4 regions of the Pseudomonas sp. YY-1 genome follow, and region 4 is predicted to be linked to each of the others. Evidence: riboswitches for the same ligand, from Rfam matches in the RefSeq annotation. Region 4 holds a riboswitch; each other region holds the start of a gene.

Region 1 (7,106 bases), on a different contig from region 4:
CGGGTGCCCTATCCCAATCTGACGGTGTACTCGATGTCGAAGTCCGCGCTGCTGGCCTTCACTCGAGGCCTGGCTCGTGAACTCGGGCCACGCGACATTACCGTCAACCTGGTACAGCCGGGACCGATCGACACTGACCAGAACCCGGCCGATGGTGACTGGGCAGAACCCAATCGCCGCCTGACCTCACTTGGCCGCTATGGTGCGCCGGCGGATATCGGCGCTGCCGTTGCCTTCCTGGCCAGCCCGGGCGGCCAGTTCATGACCGGGTCGGTGGTCACGGTCGATGCCGGTTTCAATGCCTGATCAGGGCGTTGCTGGCGCGAGCTGAAGTTCCTGGCGCAGGTTGGCAACGTCCTCTCGCGGCGGCAGGCCATAGAGCTTGCGGTAATCACGATTGAACTGCGACAGGCTCTCGTAGCCCACCTCATAGGCAACCTGGCCGATGCCCTCTGCTTCCAGCAAGCGGCGTCGTGCCAGGTGCAGTCGTGCCTGCTTCTGGAACTGCAGCGGCGAAACGGTGGTGATGTTCTTGAAGTGGCGGTGGAAGCTCGCAACGCTCATGTTGACCTGCTCAGCCAGTTCGGCGACCCGCAGCGGTTCGGCGTAGTTATCGCGTATCCACTTCGTCGCGCGGGCGATACGGGCGATGTTGCCTTCCGGTCGCGATAGCTGGCGCAGCAGATTGGAGAACGGGCCCTGCAGTAGCCGCCAGGTGATTTCCCGGGTGATCAGCGGCGCCAGGACGGGAATGTCCTGCGGGTGATCGAGCAGTTCGAGCATACGCACCAGTGGGTCGCTCAGACTGAGATCGAATGGTCTGACCTCGAACGGCGTAACGTTGTGCGCGGCCGGCGGTGCAGGCTGATCGCCGAGCAGGTCGTAGATGATGCTGTAGTCGAGTGCCAGGCTCACGGATAGGTAGGGACGTTCACTACTGGCTTCGACGATGTGCGATGAGACCGGCAGATCGACCCCCGCAACCAGTGAGTTACCCGCGTTGTAACGCACCACCTGATCGCCGATCAACGCTTGCTTGGTGCCCTGTATCACGACGCTGTAGACGGGGTGCTGAACCGTCGCCAAAGGCTCGCTGGGGCTGACGAAGCGCGCCACCATCAGTCCTTCGATTGGCGTGTAGAGGCCATGGCGCAGAGCCTGCCGCTCCACCAAAGGCCCCAAGCGAGACTGCAGATCACGCTCTACGGACATTGTTCTCTCCCCGATGGCCGATGTGGTTGCGTCCTCGAACTTTACCGGCTCAGTGCCCAGGCGTAGCAGTGGCTCGGTGGCAATCAATGTAAATGGATATATCTGTGCTGGGTGTGAGGGTCTCCCGCTCAAATGGTCAGGGTCCAGAGTGGGTTACCGATAGTCGACAATGGGTTGTTAACAAATGCCGTGGATCATCCTGTGGATATCCTCGTGATACCTGGCTGAAACCCCGTAACTGCGGGCCTTTCAGCCAGTTGTACAAAAACTGAACCCTCGAGAAATGGCTATCCACAATAGTCTTGGATAACTTTCATAATTTCTTGTTGATAAGTCGCCGACCATCAATGATTGCGCGGCTTTCGTGCATTTGTGCGGTTTATCGCCAAGTCAGTCGCGACCGGGGCGGTAGAGATGCCGATGGGCGGCGTCGTACAGCGCCGACTCGGCGAAGGCGCCTGGATCGAGCACGTGACCAACGAGGATCAACGCCGTACGGCGGAAATCCTTGGTCGCGACCTTGGCTTCGATGTCGGCCAGGGTACCCAATACCCAGTCCTGGTCCGGCCAGCTCGCTCTGTGGATAACCGCGATGGGGCAGTCGGCGCCGTAGTGCGGCAGCAATTCGGCCACGATCGCCGGTAGCTGGCGTACGCCGAGATGGATGGCCATGGTCGCGCGGTGTCTGGCCAGGTCATGCAACTGCTCACCCTCGGGCATCGGCGAGGTGGTGCCGTAGCGGGTGAGGATCAGCGTCTGGGCGATGCCGGGCAGGGTCAGTTCACTTTCCAGCAGCGCCGCGCAGGCGGCTGTGGCGGTGACGCCGGGAATGATCTCGAAGGGAATGCCCAAGGCGCGCAGCTCGCGAATCTGTTCGCCAATGGCGCCATACAGTGAAGGGTCGCCGGAATGCACGCGGGCTACATCCTGGCCGCGCTTATGGGCCTGATGCAGCAGGTTGATGATTTCACCAAGATTCAGTTCGGCGGTATTCACCACCTGCTCGGCACTGTGACCCTGCAGCACCGCCTCGGGCACCAGCGAACCGGCATACAGAATGACCGGGCAGGAACGGATCAGGCGTTGGCCCTTGACGGTGATCAGTTCAGGATCGCCGGGGCCGGCGCCGATGAAGTAGACGGTCATGCGGGTTCTCAATCGAATGTGGCCAGCGCACAGGTGGCGCTGGCGCTGCGGTTTTTCTCGCCGAGCAGGCTGGCTGAAGTTCCCATGCGCGCCGCCAGCGCGAGGGCGCAAGGCTCGGCTACGGAGGGGCTGCCTGTTACGGCTTCGGTGAATGCATTGCCGGCTGTCATGGCTTGATAGGTGCTTAGTTGCTCGGGCGAGAAAAAAACCAGCTCCAGACCCAGTCCTTCAGCCAGACCTAGCAGACCGGCTTCGCCGTGCTTGTGGTCAATACTGGCCAATCCCGCGAGGTTATCCACAGTCAGCCCATATCGCGCCAGGCTGTGAGTCAGCAGGTCGAGTAGTTCGTCCTGTGCACAACCACGTCGACAGCCCAGGCCGGCAACCACCCAGGGGGCAGCAAGGGGATCGAGGTGGCTGGCGGTCATGAGCGGCATTCGTGTCGGAGGGTGACGTAGCTCATCATGGCACCTGCCAGCGGTCAACCGCGATTGACCGGCCGCCGCGGCCTGCGTAGCCTTCTCGCTTTCGAGGTTCTTCCCGGCAAGCCGCCGGGGAGCTAAGAGGGAACAGGGTCGATGCCCTGGCTGCCCCCGCAACTGTAAACGGTCTTAAACCCTTCAATGCACCACTGCTCTATAGCGGGAAGGTGAAGGGATGCGCGTAGCGCAAGCCGTGAGCCAGGAGACCTGCCTCGATAGACCAGCCACATGCTCGGACGGGGTGATCCGACGCGGCCAGCACGCCCTTGCGTGCCCGCCTGCGCGTACCCGTCCGCCGAACTTAACGACGCCACGGGGCCCTCCATGAAAACCCTCGCCAAACTGCCTGTCACCATCGTCACCGGTTTTCTCGGTGCCGGCAAAACCACTTTGCTGCGTCACCTGCTGGCCAATGCCGGCGGCCGCCGTATCGCGGTGATCGTCAACGAGTTCGGTGAGCTGGGCATCGATGGCGAGATCCTCAAGCAGTGCTCCATTGGTTGCAGCGAAGAGGAAGCCAACGGCCGCGTCTTCGAGTTGGCCAACGGTTGCCTGTGCTGCACCGTGCAGGAAGAGTTCTTCCCGGTGATGCGCGAGCTGGTGGCGCGCCGTGGTGACCTAGACCATATCCTCATCGAGACCAGCGGCCTGGCGTTGCCCAAACCGCTGGTACAGGCCTTCAACTGGCCAGAAATCCGCAACGCCTGCACCGTCGATGCGGTGATCACCGTGGTCGACAGCCCGGCGGTGCTCGCCGGCACCTTCGCTGCCTTCCCCGACCAAGTGGACGAACAGCGCAAGCTCGACCCCAACCTCGACCACGAATCGCCGCTGCACGAACTGTTCGCCGACCAGCTGGCCAGCGCCGACCTGGTGATCCTCAACAAGGCCGACCTGCTCGACGTCGAGGCGCTGGCCGCCGTACGTGCCGAGGTGGCCGAAGAACTACCGCCGGCGGTCAAGGTGATCGAGGCGCACGGCGGCGAACTGCCGTTGGATGTGCTGCTGGGCCTGAACAGCGAGACCGAGCTGCATATCGACAGTCGCCGTACTCATCATGACGATGAAGACGAGGATCACGATCACGAAGAATTCGACTCGTTCCACGTGGAACTACCGGAAACAGAGGAGGCGCGCCTGCTGGCCGCGCTGAAGGACGCAGTGGCCAAGTACGGCATTCTGCGGGTTAAAGGCTTTGCGGCGATCCCTGGCAAACCCATGCGCCTGCTGGTGCAGGGCGTTGGCCAGCGCTTCGACCGCCACTTCGACCGCGCCTGGCAGGCCGACGAGCCGCGCCTGAGCCGCCTGGTGGTGATCGGCCAGCAGCTCGACCGCGCGGCTATCGAGGCCGAGCTGAAAGCGGCGCTGGCTTGATACAGAGCGTAGGGCGTACTTGATCGTAGGGCGGACTCAGGAGCGAAGCGAACAGTCCGCCGGATAACTGAGTCCACCCTACGGCGCTAAGACCAATCGCGGCTAAAGCCCCCTCCCACAGAGCCGAATATGCACTTACTGCGCACCCAGCCCGGCGCCCAACTGCCGGCCGACAGCATCGCCGACCTTGGCCAGACGCCTGCCGAGCTGGTGCTGCTGTGCACGGGGGATTCGCATCTGTCGTTGCTGGCTGAAGCCGCCCGGCAACTGCCGGACGACTACCCCAGCCTGCGCCTGGCCAGCCCGGCGCAACTGAGCAACAACGCCTCGGTCGATTTCTACGTCGAGCAGGTGCTGCAGCATGCCAAGGTCATCCTGATCTCCGTGCATGGCGGGGTGAGTTACTGGCGCTATGGCGTCGAGCGCCTGGTGGAACTGGGCGCGCGCGGCGCTACGGTGATCATGGTGCCCGGTGACGACAAGCCCGACCCGGAGCTGAATGCGCTCGGCAACGTCAGTGAAGAAGACAGCCAGCGCCTCTGGCAGTACCTGCGCCAGGGCGGCTTGGATAATGCTCGCCAGCTATTTCGCTGCATCGGCAGCCGCTGGCTGGGCCGTGATGACAGCTGGCAGGAGCCGCAACCGCTGCCGCGTGTCGGCCTCTATCATCCGCAGCGCAGCCCGGCGGCGCTGGCTGACTGGCAGGCGCAGTGGCAACCGGATGCGCCTGTGGTGGCGCTGCTGTTCTACCGCAACCATGTGCAATCGGCGAACACCGCCTTCGTCGATACCTTCTGCGCGCACCTTGTTCGGCAGGGCCTCAACCCGCTGCCGATTGCCGTGGCCAGCCTCAAGGAGGCGGCCTGCCTGGATCAGGTGCAGGCCTGGCTGGGCGAGACGAGCACCGCGCTGATCATCAATACCACCGGCTTTGCCCTGTCCAACCCCGAGGCGCCGCAGGCGCGGGTGTTCCGTCGCGATATCCCGGTGCTGCAGGCCATCTGCTCGCTGGACAACCAGGCGCAGTGGCAGGCCAGCGCCCAGGGCCTGGGCTCGCGCGACCTGGCCATGCACGTGGTACTGCCCGAACTGGATGGCCGACTGATCGGCACCGCCATCAGCTTCAAGGGCCTGGCCTGGCGCAGCGAGCGTAGCCAGAGCGATGTGGTGTGCTACCAGGCGCACGAGCCAGGTATGGCCTACGTCTCCGAAATAGCGCGTAACTGGTGCCAGTTGGCGATCAAAAGCAACGATCAGAAGCGAATCGGCCTGATCCTGGCCAACTACCCGACCCGTGATGGCCGTATTGGTAATGGCGTGGGCCTGGATACGCCGGCCGCCGCGCTGAATATCCTGCAGGCGCTGCAACAGCAGGGCTATCCGGTGGATAACCTGCCGGAGAGCGGTACCGCACTTGTCCACAGCCTGCTCGGTGGCGTCACCAACGATCTCGACGGCCTCGATACACGGCCTTGCGCGCAAAGCTTGGCGCTGGACGACTACCTGGCGTTTTTCCACAGCCTACCCGCTGCCAACCAGCAGGCAGTGCGCGAACGCTGGGGCGAGCCGCAGGATGACCCGATGTTCCGCAGCGGGCGGATGATGGTCGCCGGCCTGCGCTTCGGCCTGACCTTCGTTGGCATCCAGCCGGCGCGTGGTTATCAACTCGACCCAGCGGCGGTCTACCACGACCCCGATCTGGTGCCGCCGCACGGCTATATCGCCTTCTACGCCTGGCTGCGCACGGCCTTTGCCGCCGATGCCCTGATCCATGTCGGCAAGCACGGGAACCTGGAGTGGCTGCCGGGCAAGAGCGTCGGCCTGTCCGAGGGCTGCTGGCCACAGGCGCTGATAGGGCCGCTGCCCAACGTCTACCCCTTTATCGTCAACGACCCGGGTGAGGGCGCGCAGGCCAAGCGGCGCACCCAGGCAGTGATCATCGACCACCTGATGCCGCCGCTGACCCGCGCCGAGAGCTACGGCCCGCTGCGCGATCTGGAGCGCCTGGCCGACGAATATTTCGAGGCCAGCCAGCTCGACCAGCGCCGCGCCGTGGAGCTGCGTGGCGAGATTCTGGCCAAGGTGCGCGAGGCCAGCCTCGACCGCGAGCTGGGCCTGCAACTCAACGACGACGGCGACAGCTGGCTACCGCAGCTCGACGCCTACCTGTGCGACCTCAAGGAATCGCAAATCCGCGATGGCCTGCATGTGTTCGGCGAATCGCCCGTAGGGCAACTGCGCCGCGACACCCTGCTGGCGCTGCTGCGCATCCCCCGTGGCGACGGCCAGGGCGCCAATGCAAGCCTGCTGCGCGCGCTGGCCCATGGCCTGGAACTGGGCCTCGATCCGCTCGATTGCGATATGGGTCAGCCTTGGGAGGGCCTGCGTCCACAGGCGTTGCAGGTTGTGGATAACAGCCTGTGGCGCACCGTCGGCGATACCCGCGAGCGCCTGGAGCTGCTGACGCTGAATTTGATTGAGCGGCGTCTGGCCGGCGAGCGCATCGACGATTTCGGCGCCGAGGTGGCGCTGATTCTCGATGGCCTGGCCGAGCATATTGCGCCGTTGCTGGATGCCTGTGGCGGCGCCGAGATGGGCGGCCTGTTGGCGGCGCTTGAGGGGCGTTTCGTACCCGCCGGGCCGAGCGGAGCGCCCAGTCGCGGGCGGCTGGATGTGCTGCCCACCGGGCGCAACTTCTTTACCGTCGATGTGCGCCACCTGCCCACGCCGACTGCCTGGCGCCTCGGCGTGCAGGCGGCGGATCGTCTGCTGGAGCGCCATCTGCAAGACGAAGGCGACCACCTGCGCCAGCTCGGCCTGTCGGTGTGGGGCACGGCGACCATGCGTACCGGCGGCGACGATATTGCCCAGGCGCTGGCGCTGATGGGCGTG
Region 2 (7,106 bases), 160 kb from region 4:
TGGGTAAGGAATGTTCTGCTGGCTGCGGCCGACTTCCACACGCAGGGTGAAGTCGTTCATCAATGGGCGCAGCTGCTCCAGCAAGTATTTGCGAAAGGCCGCCGGCTGGGTCACCGTGATGGCGTAGGTGCCCGGCACCTGTACCTTGGCATAGGCGCGCACGGTGGTCGGCACCTCGCCCTGGCACAGGTAGGTCAGGCGCAATTCGGGGTAGCGAAACAGACAGTGCTCGCTGGCATCGGGGCGGATGCGCTCCTTGAGGTAGCGCTTGAGAGCGTGGCTCAGGGCGCCAGTGGCCTCCTGGTGCAACGCGGCGAGGCGGTCGACTGCTTCTTCGGGGGTATGGGCAATGATGAAATCATCTGAGCAGGCTTTCACTGTGCATCTTCCTGACTGAACGTACGCGCCTATCTTGCCTGCATACGGTGACGAAAACATAGCGCGACAGACCTCACATCGCGCTGCCAACGACTAGGCTTGGAGCAATTGCCCAGAGGTCATCTTCATGCGTCGTGCAATCGTTGTGCTGTTGGTCGTGGCCTCGTGCTCAAGCACTCAAGCTGGTGAACTCGATGGCCACTACCGGGCCACGCTCGACGGCCAGTCGAGCGAGCTGATCCTGCGCCAGAACGACACCATGGTGGAAGGCGAGTACGTGGAGAACCAGCATCTACGCCTGATCGTCAAAGGCCGTTACGACGGCAAACTGCTACGTGCCGAGATCAGCGACCCACAGACCGGCCTGCTGCTGGCCAACATGAACGCCACCTATGCCAACGCCATGCTCAACACCAGCATTGCGGCGCGCAATCCCCGCAACGGCGAGGCGCTGGAACGCCAGGCATTGTTCCAGCGCGAAGCCGCAACAACGGCGGCGACGCCTTCCGTCGCAGGCGCTCAGGATTCGGCGCTGGTCGGCACCTGGGTGCACGAGAAGATCATCAACAGCGGCGGCGCCAACTTCGCCTCGTTCAACACCCTGATGACCCTTCAACTGAATGCCGACGGTAGCGTCACGCAGTGGAGTCGCTCGGTCGGCGGCGGCAGCGACTGGAGCTACGACAGCCCCGGCGAGATGCAGTACAGCGGTCACTGGCGCAGCCAGGACGGCATGCTGATGGTGCGCCTGAGTGGCGCCACCGATTATCAACCTGCCGCCTACTACCGCTTCAGCGACCAGTACCTGGTCACCGAGAGCAATACCGGCAAGATGATCTGGCAGCGCCGCCGCTGAGTGACGGGGTCAGGCAGTCTGATGCAGGCGCACGTTGAACAGCGGCCCCTGGCTGAAGCGCGACAGCGCCTTGGCCCCGGCCAGCACACCCAGGTCGATCAGCGGTTCGACCAGGATCACGCTCATATAGGCCAGACCGAAACTGCCCACGGCCGCCAGGTTCTCGCTGGAGAAGCCGTGACCGTAGAAGGCCCAGAACGCAACCCAGGCGACGATGCCGCCCTGATAGGCAGTCGACAGCGCCAGCGCCTGCTTGTAGGAAAGATCGACGTACGCGGTGCCGGGCGCAACGATGCGCTTGGCCAGCAGGCTGATGCCCCACAGCGGGATCAGCAGCGTGGTGACGTTCATGCCGTACTGCGGCAGGTCGAACTGAGCGAACAGCAGCCCCTGCAGCAGCAAACCAGCCGCCAGACCGATGGCTGCGGCACCAGCGCCGAACAGCAACAACAAGGTAGAACCAAGGATCAGGTGCACCTCGGAAACGCCCACCGCATGATGCGGAAACACCTCGAAGAAGCAGAACACCAGCGCGGTGGTCAGCAGGCTGCGCAGCGCCAGGGCGGCGGCACCACCGTTGCTGCGGACGCTGTCCAGGGCGAGTTTGGCGGTCAGGCCGAAAGCGGTGACGGCCGTTGCGTAGCTGAGCAGGATCTTGGCGCCTTCGACGACACCGGGTTCGATATGCATGCGAGTTCCTTTGCCGCGCCCACCGCGCGACGATTCGGATAGAGGGTGGGCGAAACGCCCGTTGTCGATGGCAGGTCTCCTGGCTCACGGCTTGGCACTCCGCCCGCCTTCCCGACCGGAGTCAGTGGCATGAGGGCATCGTTCGCCGCTTACAGTTGCGGGGGCAGCCAGGGCATTGGCGAGATTCGCCGCACCCTGTTCCCTTTTCATCCGCGTCACGTACGTGCACGCAGAACCATCAGCGGCAAGATTACTCGCCTGCCCGGCTAAAAAACAGCGTGCCGGGCAATCACATTCGGGCCTTGCTCAGGCCGGCAGCGTCACCACGGCCATGGTCACCGAAGCCTTGCTGTACAGGCGTTTCTCGCCGTTTTCCTCGCCGAACACCTCGGCCTCGACCACAGTCGCCTGGCGCCCGGCCTTGAGCACCTCGGCGCGGCAGAACAGGCGTTCACTGCGCGCCGGGCGTAGCAGGTTGACCTTGAACTCCAGGGTCAGCACCGTCTGCCCCTCGGCCACCAGCGTCGCGGCGGCAGCACCGGCCGCATGATCGGCCAGAGTGGTCTGTACACCAGCGTGGATGAAACCGTTCTGCTGCAGGTGGCGCGGCTGGATATCCAGCTCCGCCTCGACCCAACCTGGGCCGCAGTCGGTAGCTCGAATGCCCAGGTCGTTGATGAAGTTGGCATCGGCGAAGCCTCGCTCGACCAACTCGCGATAACGCGGATGTGCTTGCATGCGGGCCTCCGGTCAGGCCAGGTGCGGCGTGCTACGCGCCAGCAGCGCCTCGACGTCGACACCGCGTGGCAGGGTGCCATAGACGCGGCCACGGCCATCCAGGCGGCTGGCGATAAAGGCATCGGAGACGGTGGCGTTGCCCGCCTCCAGCAGCAGCTTGGCCTGCAGCGCCACAGCCATGTCTTCGGTGAGCTGGCGCGCGCGGTACTGGATATCGGCGGTATCGGCAAAATCGGCTTTCAGACGCTGGATATGTGCCTTCAGGCGAGCATCGCCATGGCCATCGCCCAGCTCGGCGAACAGCGCATCGAGCACGCCGGGCTCCTTGGACAATGCGCGCAGCACGTCCAGGCATTGCACGTTGCCGGAGCCTTCCCAGATCGAGTTGACCGGCGCTTCGCGGTACAGGCGCGGCAGGATGGTTTCCTCGACGTAACCGGCGCCGCCCATGCACTCGCTGGCCTCGTAGATCATTTCCGGCGCGCGCTTGCAGATCCAGTACTTGCCCACGGCTGTGACCAGACGAGCGAATTTGTCTTCCTGCGCGTCATGCTGGTGGTCGAGCGCGCGCCCCATGCGCATGCACAGCGCCAGCGCGGCTTCGCTCTCCAGCGCCAGGTCAGCCAGCACGTTCTGCATCAACGGCTGGTCGGCGAGCAGCTTGCCGCCCACCTGACGATGCGCGCAGTGGTGCGCGGCCTGGGTCAGCGCCTGGCGCATCAGGCTGCTGGAGCCGACCATGCAATCGAAGCGGGTCATGGCCACCATCTCGATGATGGTCGGCACACCGCGGCCTTCCTCGCCGAGCATCCAGGCGAAGGCGCCGCGGTACTCCACCTCACTGGAAGCGTTGGCCCAATTGCCCAGTTTGTTCTTCAGGCGCTGGATGTAGAACGCGTTGCGCGTGCCGTCCGGGCGGTGACGCGGCAGCAGGAAGCACGACAGGCCCTTGTCGGTGTAGGCCAGGGTAAGGAAGGCGTCGCACATCGGCGCCGAGCAGAACCATTTGTGGCCAACCAGCTCGTAGCCTTGCCCCGGCCCGCCAAGGCCGATGGGATAGGCGCGGGTGGTGTTGGCGCGCACGTCGGTGCCGCCCTGTTTCTCGGTCATGGCCATGCCGATGGTGACGCCGGTCTTCTGCTCCATCGGCAGGTTGCGCGGGTCGTACTCGGTGGCGAGGATCTTCGGCAGCCACTGCTCGGCCACGTTGGCTTGCAGGCGGATGGCGGGCACCGCGGCAAAGGTCATGGTCAGCGGGCAGCCACTGGCGGCCTCGGCCTGGCTGTGCATATAGGTCAGACCGGCGCGTGCGACGTGCGCGCCGGCGCGCGGGTCGGTCCAGGGCAGCGACGGCAGGCCGTGCTCGACCGCCGTACGCATCAGCTCGTGGTAGGCCGGATGGAACTCCACCAGATCGATACGATTACCGTAGCGGTCATGACTCTTGAACACTGGCTTGTTCTCGTTGGCGAGAAAGCCGGCCTGCATCAGGGCACCGCCGGCCAGCGCACCATAGGCGCTCAGGCGCTCGTCTGCCCAGGCGCCGTCATAACGACGAGTCCACTCCTGCAATGGCAGATCGAGGCGATAGAGGTTGGCGCCATCCAGGCTCGGCACCTGGTTGAACACCTCGTGGGTTTCGGCATGCAGGCTGGGTCTCATCGCGTGGGCTCCTCGGCGCCGACGGCGCGCAGGCAAAAGGTGGCAAGGCTGGCGCTGACCTGCGCCAGTTCCAGGGTGGGTTGACCGGCCTCGCGCGCGGCGCGAGCAGGTGGCGACAGAGGGCCGACCAGCGCTTCGGCAATCGCGCCGACCAGGCAGGCCGCCGTCAGACCGATCTGCTCGACGCGAAATTCACCGGCCCCGGCGCCCTCCTCCAACAGATCGATGAACAGTTCGGCATAGGCTTCGCGGTAGAGCAGGCGCTGCTCATCGACCTCCGGGTCGACCGGCTCGGCGATCAGCGCAAAAGCCAGGCGGCGGCTGTGCCAGGCTCGGGCGGCGAACTGCTCAAGACCGATGCGCAGGCGCTCACTGGCGCTACCCGGCCCGCGCAGGGCGGCGGCCAGGGCATCCACTTCACGCTGACTGGCAGCGGCGAAGACCTCGGCGGCCAGTTCGCCCTTGCTACGAAAGTGGCGGTACAGACTGCCCGTGGCGATACCGACATCCTCAGCCAGCGCCTGCATGGTCAGGGCGGCGAAACCACCCTCTGCCACTCGCAGCAAGGCGCAGTCGAGAATGCGCTGGCGCTGCGCCTGATCGCGGTCGAGTCGAGCTTCGGTGATGCGATAAGCCATGGTCTGAATCCTGATTCACTTGCATGCAGTGAATCAGGATTCAGACCATGGCTAAAGGGACGATCCGGCCAAATCTGCCGCTGAATCGGGAATGAGGCTGCGTGGTGTCAGAGCGGAGCGGCGCCACCGGAAACCGTGGCTGGACGGCACAGCACCCAGTCGTGCAGCAGCACGCGCAGCTCCTCGAACTTCACCGGCTTGGCCAGGTAATCGCTCATCCCTGCGGCCAGGCAGCGTTCGCGGTCACCGCTGTGGCTATGGGCGGTGATCGCCAGCACCGGCAGTTCGGCGCACCCCGGCAGGGCACGCAGTGCGCGGCAAGTGGCGAAGCCATCCATCACCGGCATCTGGCAATCCAGCAGCACGGCATCGACGCTTTCACTGCGCAGCAGCTCCAGCGCTTCGGCACCGTTGTCGGCGGTACGCACGCGGTAGCCCAGCTTGAGCAGCATGCCGCGGGTCACCAACTGGTTGATCGCGTTGTCCTCGACGATCAGCACCGTGCACTGCTGCGCCTGGCGCTGCACCGTTCCGCTCTGCGCACGCGGCGGACGCACGATCGGCGCCGCCTGCTGCTGCGGCAACGTCAGCGGTACGTTGAGACGAAAACGGCTGCCGAATCCGGGCTGCGACTCATGGCTGAGGCTGCCGCCGAGCAGGTCGACCAGTTGCCGGCAGATCGCCAGGCCAATGCCCAGGCCGCCATATTTGCGGGTCATGGACCCGTCGAGCTGATGGAAGCGCTGATACAGATCGCCCTCATGAGCGAAGCCAATACCGCTGTCGCAGACCAGCACGCTCAGCGGCAGGTTGCCACCCACACTATCAGCACGGCCGACCTGCAGCGTCACACCGCCCTCGCTGGTGAACTTGATGGCATTGTCCAGCAGGTAGCCCAGTGCCTGAGCCAGCTTGGCGGCGTCCCCCTCCAGCGTATCGGGCAGGTTGTCGTCCAGTTCCAGGGCGAAGGTCAGTCCCTTGTCCTCAGCGCGCGGCGCGTACTGGGCACGCAGGCCATCGAACAATCCACGCAGGCTGAACGCCTCACGCCGCGGATAAAGCTTGCCGGCCTGCAGTTCGGTGAGGGCGAGGATATCGTTGACCATGCGCATCATGTCGCGCGCGGAGGTCGCGGCGGTCTTCTGGTACTGCTCCAGCTCGATGTCCATCTTCACCGTCTGCATCAGCTCCAGCGAACCAATCACGCCATTCATCGGCGTGCGCAGTTCGTGGGTGACGGTGGCGAGGAACTCGTCCTTGAAGCGGTTGCTGTCGGCCAACTCCTGGTTCAACGCTTCGAGCTTGCGTCCGGCCTCCTGGAGGATGCGCGTGCGCTCTTCCTTCATCGCGTTGATGCGATCAGCCAGGGCCAGCGAAAGCAGGCCCACTTCCAGAGCCGAGCCGATCTGGCTGGCGTACATGGTGAGAAAGACATTGGGCAGGTGCCCCAGCACCATCAACGTATTTACGATGCCGCCGACGAGGAACGCCGTCCAGGCGAAGATGAAATAGCGCGCCACGCGCATGCCGCGCAGCCAGGCGAGGATGCCGGCGGCGAAGATCACCACGGTGAACAGCAGGGCCAGGTAGGTGGCCAGGCGCAGCGCGGTTGCGTAACTGATGCACAACGCCAGGACCATCACCACGGCGCCGCAGGCCATCAGCAGCAACAACAGACGGTCGACCCAGGGACTGTGTTCCGAGGTATGCAGGAAGCTGCGCGCGAACTGGCAGCCGAACAGGGCGGCTGAGCCGATCATGAAGGGCGTGGCGGCGTTGGCCCACCAGGGGCTGTTGGGCCAGAAGTACTCGATGCCGGCACCGTTCACCGATATCTGGTAAAGGCCGAACGAGGCGATGTAGAGGATGTAATAGAGGTAACTGGGGTCGCGGACGCTGAGGAAGATGAACAGGTTGTAGACCAGCATCACCAGCAGTACGCCGTAGATGATACCGAGCACATAGATGCGCCCCGGCTGCTCCTCCAGATAGGCATTGGGTGCCCACAGGGTCAGCGGCGCCTGGATCGAGCCCTGGCTTTCCAGGCGCAGATAAATGCGCTTTTCCTGGTTTGGCTCGAGGTTCAACTCGAAGAGGTAGTTGTTCTGGCGGATCTGCCGACTATCGAAGGGCAAGGCGTCGCC
Region 3 (7,106 bases), on a different contig from region 4:
AGCTGGAACCTGCCACGCGGTGCCGATCTCAATCTGCTGGCCGTAGAGTGCCTGGCCGACACCGGCGCGCAACTGCTGCCACCGACCTGCGGCCTGCCGGACGAGGCCTACCGCCACGACGGGCAACTGACCAAGCGCGACGTGCGCGCCGTCACCCTGGCTCGGCTGGCGCCGCTGCCTGGCGAGTTGCTGTGGGATGTCGGCGCCGGTTGCGGCTCCATCGGCATCGAATGGATGCGCGCCCATCCGACCTGCCTGGCCATTGCCATCGAGGCCAACGAAGGGCGTCAGGATCATATCCGCCACAACCGTGATGCCCTCGGCGTGCCCGGTCTGCAACTGGTCGCTGGACATGCGCCCGAAGCACTGGATGGACTGCCGGCACCGGATGCGATCTTCATCGGCGGCGGCGTCACCGTGCCAGGCGTGCTCGATGATTGCTGGGCCGCGCTCAAGCCGGGCGGGCGTCTGCTGGCCAATGCCGTGACCATTCAGAGTGAGGCGGCGCTGGTCGCCTTCCGTGAGCAGCACGGCGGTGAGCTGCTGCGTCTGACCGTGGCCCAGGCGCAGCCGTTGGGCGGCTTCGACACTTGGCGTGCGGCGCTGCCGATCACCCTGCTGACTGTGCGCAAGCCGTGAGCGCGCGACTCCTGCTGCTTGGCGGCACTACCGAAGCGCTGCGTCTGGCGCGTCGGCTGGGTCCGGAGACGGTGTACAGCCTGGCCGGTCTTGGTCGGGTGCCGGACGACCTGGCCTGCCGCGTGCGCGTCGGCGGCTTCGGCGGTGCCGAGGGCCTGGCAGCCTTTATCGCCGACGAAGGCATTGAACTGCTGCTGGACCTGACCCACCCCTATGCGGTGCAGATCAGCCACAACGCGGCCCGCGCCGCAGAAATCGCAGACGTGCCGTGCTGGGCATTGCGTCGCCCTGGCTGGCAGGCCGGCGCGGATGACGACTGGCGCGAAGTGGACGGTTGGGATGAGCTGATCCGCGCATTGGCGCCATTCGAACGGCCGTTCTTCACCTCCGGGCGTGAGCCGCTGGCGCATCTGCATGAAATCCCTGAACACCAGCACTGGACGGTGCGCTGCCTGCAGGCCGAGCCGGCGCCGCCGCGCGCCGAGATTATCGGTGCGCGCGGGCCGTTCTCGCTGGACGAGGAACGCGCCCTGTTCGCCCGCCTGTGTTGCGACGTGCTGGTGAGCAAGAACAGCGGCAGCGCGTCCACCGAACCGAAGTTGCAAGTCGCCCGTGAGCTTGGATTGCCGGTGTTGCTATTACGTCGGCCGCAGTTGCCGGCGGTAACGCGGGAGTTCGCGGAGTTGGACGCTCTCTACGAGGCGCTGTCCCTGTAGGGCGGGTGAAACCCGCCAACGCCGGTCTGGCGGGTTGCACCCGCCCTACGCTTGCGATCGTCGCGGCGGTTGCATCGCGCTTTATCGATCCACCGCTTTGGTGGACGTGAAAAGCGACGTCCACCCTACGCACGCTGCTAGACTGCCGGCCCGTTTTGGAGACCGTCATGAGCCAAACCCCCTACGCCCGCGTTCTGTTCATCGGCCCCGGCCTGGGTCGTGGAGCCTCGGCCGAGCATCTGCGGCAGCGCATCGAAACGCTGCTTGGTGAAGCGCACCTGCATGACACGGAGCAGGATGGTTTCTGGCTGGCCATCGATGAGGCGCCACGCCCGCTGCTGGTGGTCGAGCTGGAGCCGCGCGCCGATGCTGCGCACCGCGACTGGCTGCGTGAACGTATCGCCGAGCGGGGCGACGGAGCCGAGGTGTTCGTGGTTTGCACGGCGCTGGAGGACATTTGGCTCGATGGACTGGGTGCGCTGTTGGCGCATCACGAAGCGCATCTCCCCTGTAGCGACGTACCGCCCGTGCCGGAGCACCACGCCTGGTCGCAGATTCCCCCGCATGCGCAGCGCCTGCTGCTGTGCAACGGCCCGCGCTGCACGCGCAAGGGCGCGCTGGGCCTGTGGAAAACCTTGCGCCAGCGGCTCAAGGCCGCCGGCAAGCTGGAGTGCGAGGGCGGTGTGCATATCACCCGCAGCCAGTGCCAGTTTCCCTGTGACCTGGGCCCGACCGCGAGCCTTTATCCACAGGGCGAGTGGTATGGCATCAAGGATGAGGCGGCGGTGATCCGCCTGGTCGATGAGCGCCTGGTGGCGGGTAGGGCGTTGCCGGAGCTGCGTATCGACGAGCAGGCTTAACGCCACCCTTTCGCGGCTGAAGCGCAATGCCGGTCAGTCGCTCCTGCAGAAGAGCAATCGCCACTAAAGCGCCTCCCACAAAATGTCCCGCGCCTTGACTTCAGTGGAGGCGGGTGGTCATATCCGCCCCGCTTCAGGTGTCTCACGCCGCCGCGCGTGAGGTGAAACGGGAAGTCGGTTCAAGTCCGACGCTGCCCCCGCAACGGTAAGCGAGCGACCGCATCGATACGCCACTGTGCGCCACGCGCATGGGAAGGCGATGCGTTCATGACCCTCGCAAGCCCGGAGACCGGCCTGGAGTCGTTTGTGTCTGGCAACCCGCGGTGGGCGGGCGTTGACTCCAGTAGGGAGCCCCGTGCCCCTGTCTGCTGTTGCGCATTTTCCATCGGATTGCCGTGCCTTTTCTCTTTGCGATGGAAGCAATATGGCGCGCCATTTCCGCTACAAGAACCTCTTTTCGTCATGCCTGAAAGAAGGGCCTGGGCTCGTTTTCAGCTACCTGCAAAACAAGATAATGTTATGTTATAACACTAAGATTATCGCTTCAGGCCAGGGTCATTCGCGGTCGTCACTGGCCGTTGCAAGCCCCGATTCCAACGCCTCGAAGCGACTCGACGAGCCTCTTCAACGCCCCGGAATTGTTCACGTGCAACACCTCTTGCGCTTCTGCTCTCTGCCATTGCTGGTCTTGGCTGGCGGTACCGCCCTGGCCGATGACTCCGCTGTCGATCTCCCCGCTGTCACCGTCCAGGCGCAAGCCGCGCAGGAGGGCGAGACCAGCCTGCACACGCCGACCACGGCTGGCTCGCGCCTCGACCTGTCGGCCCTGCAAACCCCGGCCAGCACCACCAGCCTGAGCGGCGCAGAGGTACGCGAACGCAACAACCTGACGGTGCAGGATGCGGTGACGCGTACAGCGGGTATCAGCGATATCGGTGCGCCCGGCAACGGTGGCACCGCGCTGTCGGCGCGCGGTTTCACCGGCCATGCCTCGGTGATGACGTTGTTCGATGGCATCCGCATGTACACCGGCATGGGCACCGTATCGTTCCCGCACGATCCGTGGATGGTCGAGCGTATCGACGTGCTGCGTGGCCCGGCCTCGGTGCTGTACGGCGAAGGCACCACGGGCGCGGTGGTCAACGTGTTGGCGAAGAAGCCCTTCGAGGGCGAGATCAAAAACCACGTGCGCTTCGGCTACGGCTCGTTCGACCGCAATCAGCAGGCGCTGGATAGCGGCGGTTCGCTGAGCGACACCCTGAGTTACCGCCTCAACTTCAACCGTGAGGCCAGCCATGGCTGGGTGGACCGCGACGACTCGCAGAACCTGGGCCTGAGCGCTGCGTTGCGCTGGCAGGTCAACGATGACCTGGCCTTCACCCTGGCTCACGACCAGGGCAAGTTGCAGCCTGGCAGCTATTTCGGTACCCCGTTGGTCGATGGCAAGTTGCGCGACAGCCTGCGCGAGAAAAACTACAACGTGCGTAACGCCGAGATCGCCTACCACGAGCAGTGGACGCGACTGACCAGCGACTGGACGCTTTCCGATCAGGTCAGCGCCAGCAACCAGCTTTACTACCTCAAAGCGCGCCGCTACTGGCGTAACGCCGAGAACTTCACCTGGGACGCCGCTCAGGGTCAGCTCAACCGCCGCGAACATCTGGAGATCAAGCACAACCAGGAACAGATCGGCGACCGCCAGACCTTCACTTTTAACCATTCGCTGTTTGGCTTGGCCAGCCGCACCCTGGTCGGTGGCGAGTTCAACCGCATCCGTTTCAACCTGGCCAACAACTCGCCCTACACCGATGTCGGCGGTGGTGAGCTCATCGACCCGTGGAACCCGGCGCCGGACTACTACCAGAGCCTCGATGCCTATCGCCCGCATTCGCGTAGCGAGACCCGGACCTTCGCCCTGTTCGCCGAGAACCAGCTGCAGCTCAGCGAGCGCTGGTCACTGGTCAGCGGCATTCGTCGTGACCAGAACCATATCGACCGTGACGACCTGCGTGCCGGCACCCGCTCCGATCGCAGCCTGAGCGGCGGCAACTGGCGTGCCGGTCTGGTCTTCGCTGTTACCCCGCACCTGTCGTTGTACGGCCAGTACTCCACCAGCGAGGACGGGGTGAACAACCTCATCACGCTCAATCCGGGCCAGCAGCAGATGGACCTCACCGAGTCCAGGCAGACCGAGTTCGGTCTCAAGCAGGCCTTCTGGGATGGGCGTGGCGAATGGACGCTGGCGGCCTACCACATCGTCAAGAAGAAGCTGCTCAGCCGCGAAACCCCGACCTCGCCGACCGTGCAGGTCGGTCAGCAGTCGTCCGATGGTCTGGAGGCGACCCTGGAGCTGGCGCTCGACGGTGGCTGGCAGGTATCGGCCAACGCCGCGTTGGTGCGCGCCGAATACGATGACTTCGTCGAAGGCGGCGGTGATCGTAGCGGTAATCGACCGACCGATGTGCCGCGGCGCACTGCCAACCTGTGGCTGAGCAAGGATCTGGGCCGGGGAGTGGATGCCGGCATCGGCGCTCGCTATGTCGATGCCCGTTACGCCAATACGGCCAACACCGTGAAGGTGCCGGGCTATACCGTGGTCGACGCCACTCTCGGCTGGCAGGTGCAGCCGGACGTACGCCTGGGGCTTGAGTTGAACAACCTGTTCGATCGCACCTACGCCCGTAACCAGATGCACGATGGCCAGCAGTGGCTGCTCGGTGAGCCGCGCTCGTTCTTCGTCACCGCGGACTACAGCTTCTGATGGACCGTTTTCGTCTGCGCCAATTGAGCTGGTCACCGGATGGGCAGCGCACGCTGCTCGATGGCATCGACCTGGCCGTCGGCGACGGCGAGCTGGTGGGGCTGATCGGCCCCAATGGCAGCGGCAAGACCAGCCTGCTGCGCTGCGCCTACCGCTTCCAGCGGCCCAGTGCGGGTAGCGTCGAACTGGACGGCGAGGCGCTGTGGCAGCTCTCGCCGCGCTGGAGTGCGCAGCGGGTGGCGGTGGTGCTGCAGGAGTTTCCCCAGGACTTCGGCCTGCGTGTGGAGGAGGTGGCGGCCATGGGCCGCACGCCGCACAAGGGCCTGTTCGATGGCGACGATGCCGAGGATCGCCGTCTGGTCGACGAGGCGCTGGCACGCGTTGGCCTCGGCGGCCTGGCGCAACAGCCGTTCGCGCGACTGTCCGGTGGCGAGAAGCAACGCGCGTTGCTGGCTCGCGCTCTGGTGCAGCAGCCGCAACTGTTGATCCTCGACGAGCCGACCAACCACCTTGACCCGCGTTACCAGCTGGAGCTGCTGCGGCAGATCAAAGCGCTGGGCCTGGCGACCCTGGCCAGCTTCCACGACCTCAACCTGGCAGCGGCCTTCTGCGACCGTCTGTGCGTGCTCGACCAAGGCCGTCTGGTGGCCGCCGGTACACCCGCCGAGGTGCTGAGCGCCGAGTTGCTGCAGCAGGTGTTCGGCGTGCAGGCGTTGGTCGATACCCATCCACAGGCGGGTTACCCGCGCATTACCTGGATTGTTTGATGAAGCGTTTACGCACGGTTGCATCTGTAGGAGCGAGCTCTGCTCGCGAACCCTGGGGATCGACAAAAGCTTCGCGAGCAGAGCTCGCTCCTACACTCGTTGGCGCGGTTTTGCTGGCGTTGGCCAGCCCTACTTGGGCCGTCACCGTCACCAGCTGCGACCGTCAGGTAACCATCGAGCAGCCGCCACAGCGGGCGGTCAGCCACGACATCACCCTGACCGCCATGCTCCTGGCCCTGGGCCTGAAAGAACGCATGGTCGGCTATAGCGGCGTCAGCGGCTGGAAGACGCCGACGCCGGAGCTGCAGGCCGATCTGGATGATCTGCCCGAGCTGGCGGCGCGCTATCCGTCGCTGGAGAACCTGCTCGATGCTGGCGCTGACTTCTTTTTCGCCGGCTGGAACTACGGCATGCGCATCGGCGGCGAGGTCACCCCGGCCAGCCTGGAGCGCTTCGGCATTCCGGTGTATGAACTCAGCGAATCCTGCGCGCACGTCACGCCTGGCCGCGTCGCCAGCCTCGACGACGTTTACAACGACCTGCGCAACCTCGGCCGCATCTTCGCCGTCGAGGCACGTGCCGATGACCTGGTGCACGCCATGCAGGCGCGTGTGGCGGCAGTCGACGCGCGCCTGGGCCAGCAGCCTACACGGCCGCGGGTGTTCGTCTACGACAGCGGTGAAGACGTGCCTTTCAGCGCCGGACGCTTGGGCATGCCGCAACCGCTGATCGAGGCGGCCGGTGGGCGCAACGTGATGGACGGGGTGGCGGCCAACTGGATGAAGGTTGGCTGGGAGTCGGTGGTCGAGCAGGACCCGGAGCTGATCCTGATCGTCGACTACGGCGAGCGCACGGCGGCGCAGAAGCGTGATTTCCTCCTGCAGCATCCTGCCTTGCAAGGCGTGACGGCGATCCGCGAACGACGCTTCGTGGTGCTGTCCTACCTGGCCGTCACGCCGAGCCTGGAGAACGCGACGGCCATCGAGACCCTGGCGACGGCGCTGCATCCCGAGGTCTTCACCCCGTGAGTCGATTTCGTCTGTTGCTGCTCGGTTTGAGCGTGCTGCTGGTGCTGTCCTGCGCCATCTCGCTGGGTTTCGGCGCGGCGCAGGTACCGCTCGAGCGGGTGCTGGCGATCCTCGACCAGCACCTGTTCGGCATCCTGCCCGAGGCAGCGGTGAGCCTCGGCCAGGACAGCATCGTCTGGCAATTGCGCGCGCCGCGTGTGCTGCTTGGCGCACTGGTGGGCGCTGGGCTGGCGCTGGTGGGTACGGCGTTGCAGGCGGCAACGCGTAATCCGCTGGCCGACCCGCACCTGCTCGGCGTCAGTTCCGGCGCGGCCTTCGGTGCAGTGGTGGTGGTG
Region 4 (7,106 bases):
CGTGTGCCACTGCAGATTGCACACAACCCCTACAACAAGCGCTATCTCGCCACCAAGGCCGGCAAGCTCGGTCATATGCTGGGCAACCAGCATCAGGGTGAGACCGAGGAGCGCCTGTGACCCGAGGCCAGGTAAAGCGGCGTCTTGCGCTGGCCTGGTGGCGTCAACTGGGCGTGGCGCTGGCGCCCTTGTTCATGTTCAACCTGCTGTTCGGCGGTGGCGGTCACACGGTCATGAGCATGCCGATGTTCATTGCCGGCCTGGCCTCGATGTTTGTCAGCCTGCCGCTGTTCTCTGCCTACAAGCACGCCCTTATCGCCACCCAGAAAGCCCTCGATAGTGACGAGGAACCCGCCGCCTGGCTGGAGCTGGATCGTGTTCGTTTGCGCGCCCTGCTTGGCGCTGCGCTGCCTGCGTGGATCGCCGCGTTGGCAGTCCTTGCTGGCCTCGAGGCGATCCCGCTGGTACTGCTGGCGCTGTCGTCCATCGTGCTGCACAGCCTCTACCGCATACCCCGCCAGTTGGGTTGATGCGCACGCTGCTGCTCGCGCTTTGCCTGCTGGCGTTGCCGCTGTCAGCTGCCGAGCGGGTAATCAGCCTGGCACCCTCGCTCAGTGAAATCATGCTCGACCTGGATGCTGCTGATCTGCTGGTCGGCGTACTCGAAGGGGATGAGCGTCCCGCAGAGCTGGCGCATCTGCCCACAGTCGGGCGTTATGGCCAGCTGGAATTCGAGCGCCTGCTGCAGCTGGAGCCGGATCTGATCCTTATCGCACCCGGTAGCGTGCCGCCGGCGCAACAAGCGCAGTTGCAGCGTTTCGGTATCGACCTGCTGATCGTCGAGCCGCAGCGCCTTGACCAACTCGGCGAGGCCTTCGTGCGTATTGGCGAGCGAGTGGGCCGGACGGAGCAGGGCGAGCGGCTGGCGGCCGAGTTTCGCGCCGAGCTGCACGTGCTGCGCCAGCGCTACCAGCGGGAGCAGCCCCTGACGGTGTTCTATCAGGTCTGGCACCAACCGCTTTACACCATCGGTGGCGAGCAATTGATCGGTGACGCCTTGCAGGTGTGCGGCGCGCGCAACCTGTTCGCCGATCTGCCGCAACCGGCGCCACAGGTCAGTGTGGAGGCTGTGTTGGCGCGTGACCCAGACGTGATACTCGGCGGCAGTAATGCCGAGTTGAGCGCCTGGCAGGCCTGGCCGCAGTTGCATGCCGTGCGTCTGGAGCAAGTCTGGGCGGTGCCGGACAGGGGCCTGGAAAGGCCCAGCCGGCAGATGCTGGGCGCCATCGAGCAGTTATGTGAGCGGATGGCGGGTGCGCGGTAGCACCTTCAGGCGGTGCGCACGGCGCACCCTACAGCGGTGGTAGGGTGCGCCGTGCGCACCAAGGTCAGAGTTGCGGCGTCCAGCTGACCGCGAACAACGCGGTACGCCCGGCGCTGTTGTAGCCGAAACGGCCATTGGGTGTGCTGTAGGTCGCTTCTGCATGATCCTTGTCCAGCAGATTATCCAGCTTCAGGCTCAGCCCCAGTTCCTCATTGGCCTGCCAGGCGGCGCGCAGGCTTAGCAGACCGTAGCCGCTCATTTCGATCTCGTTGTCGGCATCGTCGTAACGGCCATTGATCGCACGCCAGCCTGCGCCCACCGACACATCACCAAAGCGGCGGTCAAGGTCCAGGCTCAACGTGCGTTTGGCGCGGCGTTGCAGGGTATGACCGCTGGCGCGGTCACGCGGGTCGATCAGGGCCAGCGCGAGATTGCCTTGCCAGCCGAACAACTCCTGCTGCACGGCGGCTTCGAAGCCATTGATCCGGGCTGTCTGGACGTTCTGTGGAATGAAGTTCTCGTCCAGGACGATGGCGTCCTCGATATCAGTTCGATACACGGAAGCCTGCAATGATCCTGTGTCGCTGTAGCGGCTGCGCCATTGCAGCTCGTAGCTCTTGGAGCGTTCCGGGGCGAGGTCGGGGTTGCCGTACCACTGATCGTAGAGATCGTTGAAGGTCGGTGCGCGGAAACCTTCGCTGTACGACAGGATCAGGTCGTTGGCCCTGTTCAGGGGCAGGGTCAGTGCCGCGTTCCAGGTGTTCTCGCTGCCGAACTGCTGGTTGTCGTCGTGGCGCAGTCCCAGCTCGGTCGAGAAGGTGTCGCCGGTGTAGCGGTGTTGCACGAAGGCCGCGCGGTTCCAGCGTGAATCCTCCGCGAAGTCCGCGCTGCTATGCAGGCGATCCTCATACCAGTCGGCGCCAGCCAGAATTTGCTGGTGGTCGGTGAGGGTCAGGGTGTTCACCCAGCTCGCGGAGTCGCGATAGGTGGTGTAGGTAAAGAATGAATAGTCGGGCGCTGCCGGTGAGTCATCACCCGTGTCGCGCTGGTCTTTGCTGTGACCCATTTCCAGGCGGCTGCTCCAACGCTCGTTGAGGCGGCCGTCGATGAACCCGGAAAGGCTACTGACCTGAAAGTCAGTTGTCGGTAGCAGGCCGGTAAAAACATCGTCGTATTCAACCTGCCCGCGCTGATCGAGAGCACTAAAGCCCACCTGCAGATCGTCACTGAAACGGTGCGACAGACTCAGGCTGAGCGAGCGGTTGCGGTAGGCGTCATCGTCGCCATTGGCGCCGAAACCGTCTCGGGTGGCGTCGATGCCGGCTGTCTCGTCCAGGGCCGCTCCCAGGTGAAAGCGTGTGCGTTCGTCGCCGCCGGAGAGGCCGAGGCTGCGCTGGTAAGTGCTGTCGCTGCCAGCCGCCAGGCGCGCGTAAGGCTTGAGGCCCTGGCCATCGCCTTGGCGAGTGAAAATCTGAATCACCCCGCCAATGGCGTCGGAGCCATACAGCGCCGAGCGCGCTCCACGAACCACTTCGATACGCTCGATCTGCTCGGGGGCGAGAAACTCCAGGCTGCTGGTGCCGCTGGAGGCGGCCGCGATACGTTGGCCGTCGACCAGGACCAGGGTTTGTGCCGTGCTGGTGCCGCGCAGGAACACGCCCGTCTGGCTGCCGGCACCGCCAGTGCGGACGACGCTGAGGCCGGGCACACGCTCCAGTAGCTCGGTAACGCTGCTGACCTGCAGGCGCTCGATGTCGTCCCGCTCGAACACCGTGGTGGCAGCGGTGGCCTGCGCTTGCGGTTCGGACAGGCGCCCGGAGGTGACGACCAGCGGCTCGGCCACGTAGGGCTCGGCGGCCAGCGAGAGACCTGGCATGACGGCGATGGCCAGAGCCAGACGGGACAGTTTCATTCTCTTTCCTCAACGGTCGGCAGACGGTCGAGGAGGGCAGGCGCAAGCGCAGGACGGCGCTTGACCGTGCTGCCCTCCGCAACACCAGTCGCACCGCCTTGGCCGGTCTCCGGGCTCTCGACCCGCGTCCGCCTTCCCAGGCAGGGCCCAGTGGCTGTTGGACGTGGCGCACGCTCAGCGCGTGCAGTCGATTACCGTTGCGGGGGCAGCGTCGGCATTGCTCGTGACGAGCGCACCGACTTCCCGTTTAACACTGCTTGCGCAGCGCACCCTGGCGGAACATTAATGGCGCGCACCTTAGTGCGCACGCACATGAATCACAAGCAAGCGCCGCTCATTCAGCGATGAGCGGGCTTCATGCTCAGGCCTGAAGCAAACTCAGACGCTCACGTACCGCGCGTTCGATGCCGGCTTCGTCGAGACCGCACTCGGCGAGCATCTGGCTGGGCTTGGCGTGCTCGACGTAGTAGTCGGGCAGGCCCAGGTGCAGCATCGACATCTGGATGTTCTCGGCGGCGAAGAATTCGCTGACCGCGCTACCGGCGCCGCCCATGATGCTGTTTTCTTCGATGGTCACCAGCAGCTCGTGGCTGCCTGCCAGTTCGCGCAGCAGGGCTTCGTCCAGCGGTTTGACGAAGCGCATGTCGACCACCGTGGCATCCAGCGTTTCACCGACGCGCAGGGCTTCGGCCAGTTGCACGCCGAAGGCCAGCAGGGCTACGCCCTTGCCCTGGCGGCGTACCAACGCCTTGCCAATGTCCAGCGGCTCCAGGCCGGCATCGAGCGGCGCGTTGGGGCCGGTGCCACGTGGGTAGCGTACCGCCGCCGGGCCGTCGAACAGGTGGCCGGTGGTGAGCATGCGGCGCATCTCGTTTTCGTCGCTCGGCGTCATCACCAGCATGCCGGGGATGCAGCGCAGGTAGGACAGGTCGAAGCTGCCGGCGTGGGTCGGGCCGTCTTCGCCGACCAGACCAGCACGGTCGATGGCGAACAGCACATCGAGGTGCTGCACCGCCACGTCGTGAATCAGTTGGTCATAGGCGCGCTGGAGGAAGGTGGAGTAGATCGCCACCACCGGTTTGGCACCTTCGCAGGCCATGCCGGCGGCCAGGGTCACGGCGTGCTGCTCGGCAATCGCCACGTCGAAGTAACGATCAGGGAAGCGCTCGCTGAACGCCACCAGATCCGAGCCTTCCTTCATCGCCGGGGTGATGCCGACCAGGCGCGCGTCCTGCTCGGCCATGTCGCACAGCCACTGGCCAAAGACGTTGGAGTACTTCGGGCCGGAAGGCTTCTTCGGTGCCGCGACTGGCGTGACCGGTTCCAGCTTGGTGATTGCGTGGTAGCCGATGGGGTCGACCTCGGCCGGGGCGAAGCCCTTGCCCTTCTTGGTCACCACATGGAGGAACTGCGGACCGTCGAGGTCGCGCATATTGCGCAGGGTGGCGAGCAGGGTGGGCAGGTCGTGGCCGTCGATGGGGCCGACGTAGTTCCAGCCCAGCTCCTCGAACAGGGTGCCGGGTACCAGCATGCCTTTGGCGTGCTCCTCGACCTTGCGCGCTATTTCCCAGGCGCCAGGCAAGCGCGAGAGGATCTTCTTGCTGCCCTCGCGCATGCTGGCGTAGGTGCGGCTGGAGATGATCTTGGCCAGGTAGTTGGACAGGCCGCCGACATTCTTGGAGATCGACATGTCGTTGTCGTTGAGGATCACCAGCATGTTGGCGCCGACGTCGGTGGCGTGGTTGAGCGCCTCGAAGGCCATGCCGGCGGTCAGTGCGCCGTCGCCGATCACCGCCACGCTCTTGCGCTTCTCGCCTTTCAGACGGGCGGCGATGGCCATGCCCAGTGCCGCGCTGATGCTGGTGCTGGAGTGGCCGACGCCGAAGGTGTCGTACTCGCTCTCGCTGCGCCGTGGGAAGGCGGCCAGGCCGTCCTTCTGGCGCAGGCTGCCCATGCGCTCGCGACGACCGGTGAGGATCTTGTGCGGGTAGGCCTGATGGCCGACGTCCCACACCAGACGGTCATCGGGGGTGTCGAGGACGTAATGCAGGGCGATGGTCAGCTCGATCACGCCGAGGCCGGCACCGAAGTGCCCGCCGCTCTGGCCAACGCTGTAGAGCAGGTATTGGCGCAGTTCGTCAGCGAGGGTTTCCAGGTCCGCTTCGGCCAGGCGGCGCAGTTCGTCGGGCGTGTTGGCGCTGTCGAGCAGCGGCGTCAATGGGCGCTCGCGGGGGATCTCGTGGAAAGTGGTCGGCATCAGGCGAATCGTTATAGGTGTAAAAAGATGCGGCAGTTTACCCGAAAAAGGTGGCTGCAAGCTTCACGCCCCGTGCGACAAGCCAGCGCTCGCGCACGGAGGCCCTACCAGGTGTCGACAAAGGGGCGCTTCTTGCCATCACGCCGGGGCGGACGCGGCGCCGCGTTGAGCCCGCGCAGCAGCCAGGCGCGGCTGTCGGCCGGGTCGATCACGGCGTCGATCTCAAGATAGCTGGCCATGTTCAGCGCCTTGCCGTTGTCGTAGGCCTTGGCCACCAGCTTGTCGAACAGCGCCTGGCGCGCGGCCTCGTCCGGCTGGGCTGCCAGTTCCTTGGCGAAGCCCAGGCGCACCGCACCTTCCAGGCCCATGGCGCCGAACTCACCACTGGGCCAGGCGGCAGTGAACAGCGGCGAATGAAAGCTGCCAGCCGCCATTGCCTGGGCGCCGAGGCCGTAGCCCTTGCGCAGCACCAGGGTGAAGATCGGCACCGTGAGGCTGGCGGCGGTGACGAACAGGCGCGAGACGTGGCGCACCGTGGCCTGTTTCTCCGCCTCCGGCCCGACCATGAAACCGGGGGTGTCGCACAGCGAAACGATGGGCAGGTCATGGGCTTCACACAACTGCAGGAAGCGCGCGGCCTTGTCGCCGGCCACGGCGTCGATGGCGCCACCCAGGTGCGCGGGGTTGTTGGCGATCAGCCCGAACGGCTTGCCCTCGATGCGGATCAGCGCGGTGATCAGGCCGGGAGCGAACTGGCGGCGCAGTTCCAGCACGCTGCCGTGATCGGCCAGCAGCTCGATCACCTTGCGCATGTCGTACACGCGCAGGCGGTTTTCCGGGATCACATGGCGCAACTCGCGGCTATCGCTGCACTGCCAGTCGCTCACTGAGCCCTGGAAATAGCCCAGGTACTGCTTGGCCACGGCGACCGCTGCGGTTTCGTCCTCCACCAGCACATCGATCACCCCATTGGGGCCTTGCACGTTGGTCGGGCCGACCTGCTCGGGGGTGAAGCTGCCCAGACCGCCGCCTTCGATCATCGCCGGGCCGGCCATACCGATAGTCGCGTTCTTCGTTGCGATGATCACGTCGCAGCAGCCGAGCAGCGCGGCGTTGCCGGCGAAGCAGCGGCCAGAGACCACGCCCACCGTCGGCACCAGGCCGGAGAGTTTGGCCATGGCGACGAAGGTGTGGCAGTCCAGCCCGGCCACGCCGACGAAGTCGGTATCTCCCGGTCGGCCGCCGCCGCCTTCGGCGAACAGCACCACGGGCAGGCGCCACTGCTCGGCCAGGGCCAGCATGCGGTCGGTCTTCTTGTGGTTCATCACGCCCTGAGTGCCGGCGAATACCGTGTAGTCGTAGGCGATGGCCATACAGCGCGCGGCCTCGGCACCGAAACTCGCGGCGTTGACTGTGCCGATGCCGGCGACCAAACCGTCGGCCGGGCTTAGCTCCAGCAGCTCCTCGGGCGAGCGTCGACGGCGCTGGGCGGCCAGGGCCATGGCGCCGTATTCGATAAAGCTGTCGGCATCGAGCAAGTCCGCGAGGTTTTCCCGCACCGTGCGCTGGCCGGTCTTGCGCCTTTTCGCCACGGCCTCGGGGCGGCGCGCATC

Evidence for each region. Region 4 has a riboswitch for cobalamin ahead of CXP40_RS08800 (TonB-dependent receptor domain-containing protein). Riboswitches for the same ligand answer to the same signal wherever they lie in the genome.
Region 1: it holds a riboswitch for cobalamin, as region 4 does, so the genes downstream of both, cobW (cobalamin biosynthesis protein CobW) here and CXP40_RS08800 (TonB-dependent receptor domain-containing protein) in region 4, are expected to answer to the same signal.
Region 2: it holds a riboswitch for cobalamin, as region 4 does, so the genes downstream of both, CXP40_RS09555 (energy-coupling factor ABC transporter permease) here and CXP40_RS08800 (TonB-dependent receptor domain-containing protein) in region 4, are expected to answer to the same signal.
Region 3: it holds a riboswitch for cobalamin, as region 4 does, so the genes downstream of both, CXP40_RS13190 (TonB-dependent siderophore receptor) here and CXP40_RS08800 (TonB-dependent receptor domain-containing protein) in region 4, are expected to answer to the same signal.

Annotation. Positions count from the first base shown of each region.
Region 1 covers NZ_PJLX01000008.1:30,900-38,005, forward strand. Annotated here, with positions in the region: gene CXP40_RS12910 (SDR family NAD(P)-dependent oxidoreductase) at 1-306, shown strand, start outside; gene CXP40_RS12915 (AraC family transcriptional regulator) at 307-1,212, opposite strand; gene cobM (precorrin-4 C(11)-methyltransferase) at 1,603-2,358, opposite strand; gene CXP40_RS12925 (cobalamin biosynthesis protein) at 2,367-2,786, opposite strand; cobalamin riboswitch at 2,873-3,070, shown strand; gene cobW (cobalamin biosynthesis protein CobW) at 3,165-4,214, shown strand; gene cobN (cobaltochelatase subunit CobN) at 4,344-7,106, shown strand, end outside.
Region 2 covers NZ_PJLX01000005.1:200,631-207,736, reverse strand. Annotated here, with positions in the region: gene amn (AMP nucleosidase) at 1-438, opposite strand, end outside; gene CXP40_RS09560 (hypothetical protein) at 506-1,234, shown strand; gene CXP40_RS09555 (energy-coupling factor ABC transporter permease) at 1,244-1,924, opposite strand; cobalamin riboswitch at 1,976-2,179, opposite strand; gene CXP40_RS09550 (PaaI family thioesterase) at 2,231-2,662, opposite strand; gene CXP40_RS09545 (acyl-CoA dehydrogenase family protein) at 2,675-4,324, opposite strand; gene CXP40_RS09540 (TetR/AcrR family transcriptional regulator) at 4,321-4,962, opposite strand; gene CXP40_RS09535 (7TM diverse intracellular signaling domain-containing protein) at 5,070-7,106, opposite strand, start outside.
Region 3 covers NZ_PJLX01000008.1:91,619-98,724, forward strand. Annotated here, with positions in the region: gene cbiE (precorrin-6y C5,15-methyltransferase (decarboxylating) subunit CbiE) at 1-639, shown strand, start outside; gene CXP40_RS13180 (cobalt-precorrin-6A reductase) at 636-1,355, shown strand; gene CXP40_RS13185 (ferredoxin) at 1,523-2,215, shown strand; cobalamin riboswitch at 2,334-2,528, shown strand; gene CXP40_RS13190 (TonB-dependent siderophore receptor) at 2,862-4,976, shown strand; gene CXP40_RS13195 (ABC transporter ATP-binding protein) at 4,976-5,743, shown strand; gene CXP40_RS13200 (ABC transporter substrate-binding protein) at 5,743-6,771, shown strand; gene CXP40_RS13205 (iron ABC transporter permease) at 6,768-7,106, shown strand, end outside.
Region 4 covers NZ_PJLX01000005.1:44,591-51,696, forward strand. Annotated here, with positions in the region: gene ribA (GTP cyclohydrolase II) at 1-120, shown strand, start outside; gene CXP40_RS08790 (MFS transporter) at 117-530, shown strand; gene CXP40_RS08795 (cobalamin-binding protein) at 530-1,324, shown strand; gene CXP40_RS08800 (TonB-dependent receptor domain-containing protein) at 1,389-3,236, opposite strand; cobalamin riboswitch at 3,319-3,525, opposite strand; gene dxs (1-deoxy-D-xylulose-5-phosphate synthase) at 3,598-5,493, opposite strand; gene CXP40_RS08810 (carboxyl transferase domain-containing protein) at 5,598-7,106, opposite strand, start outside.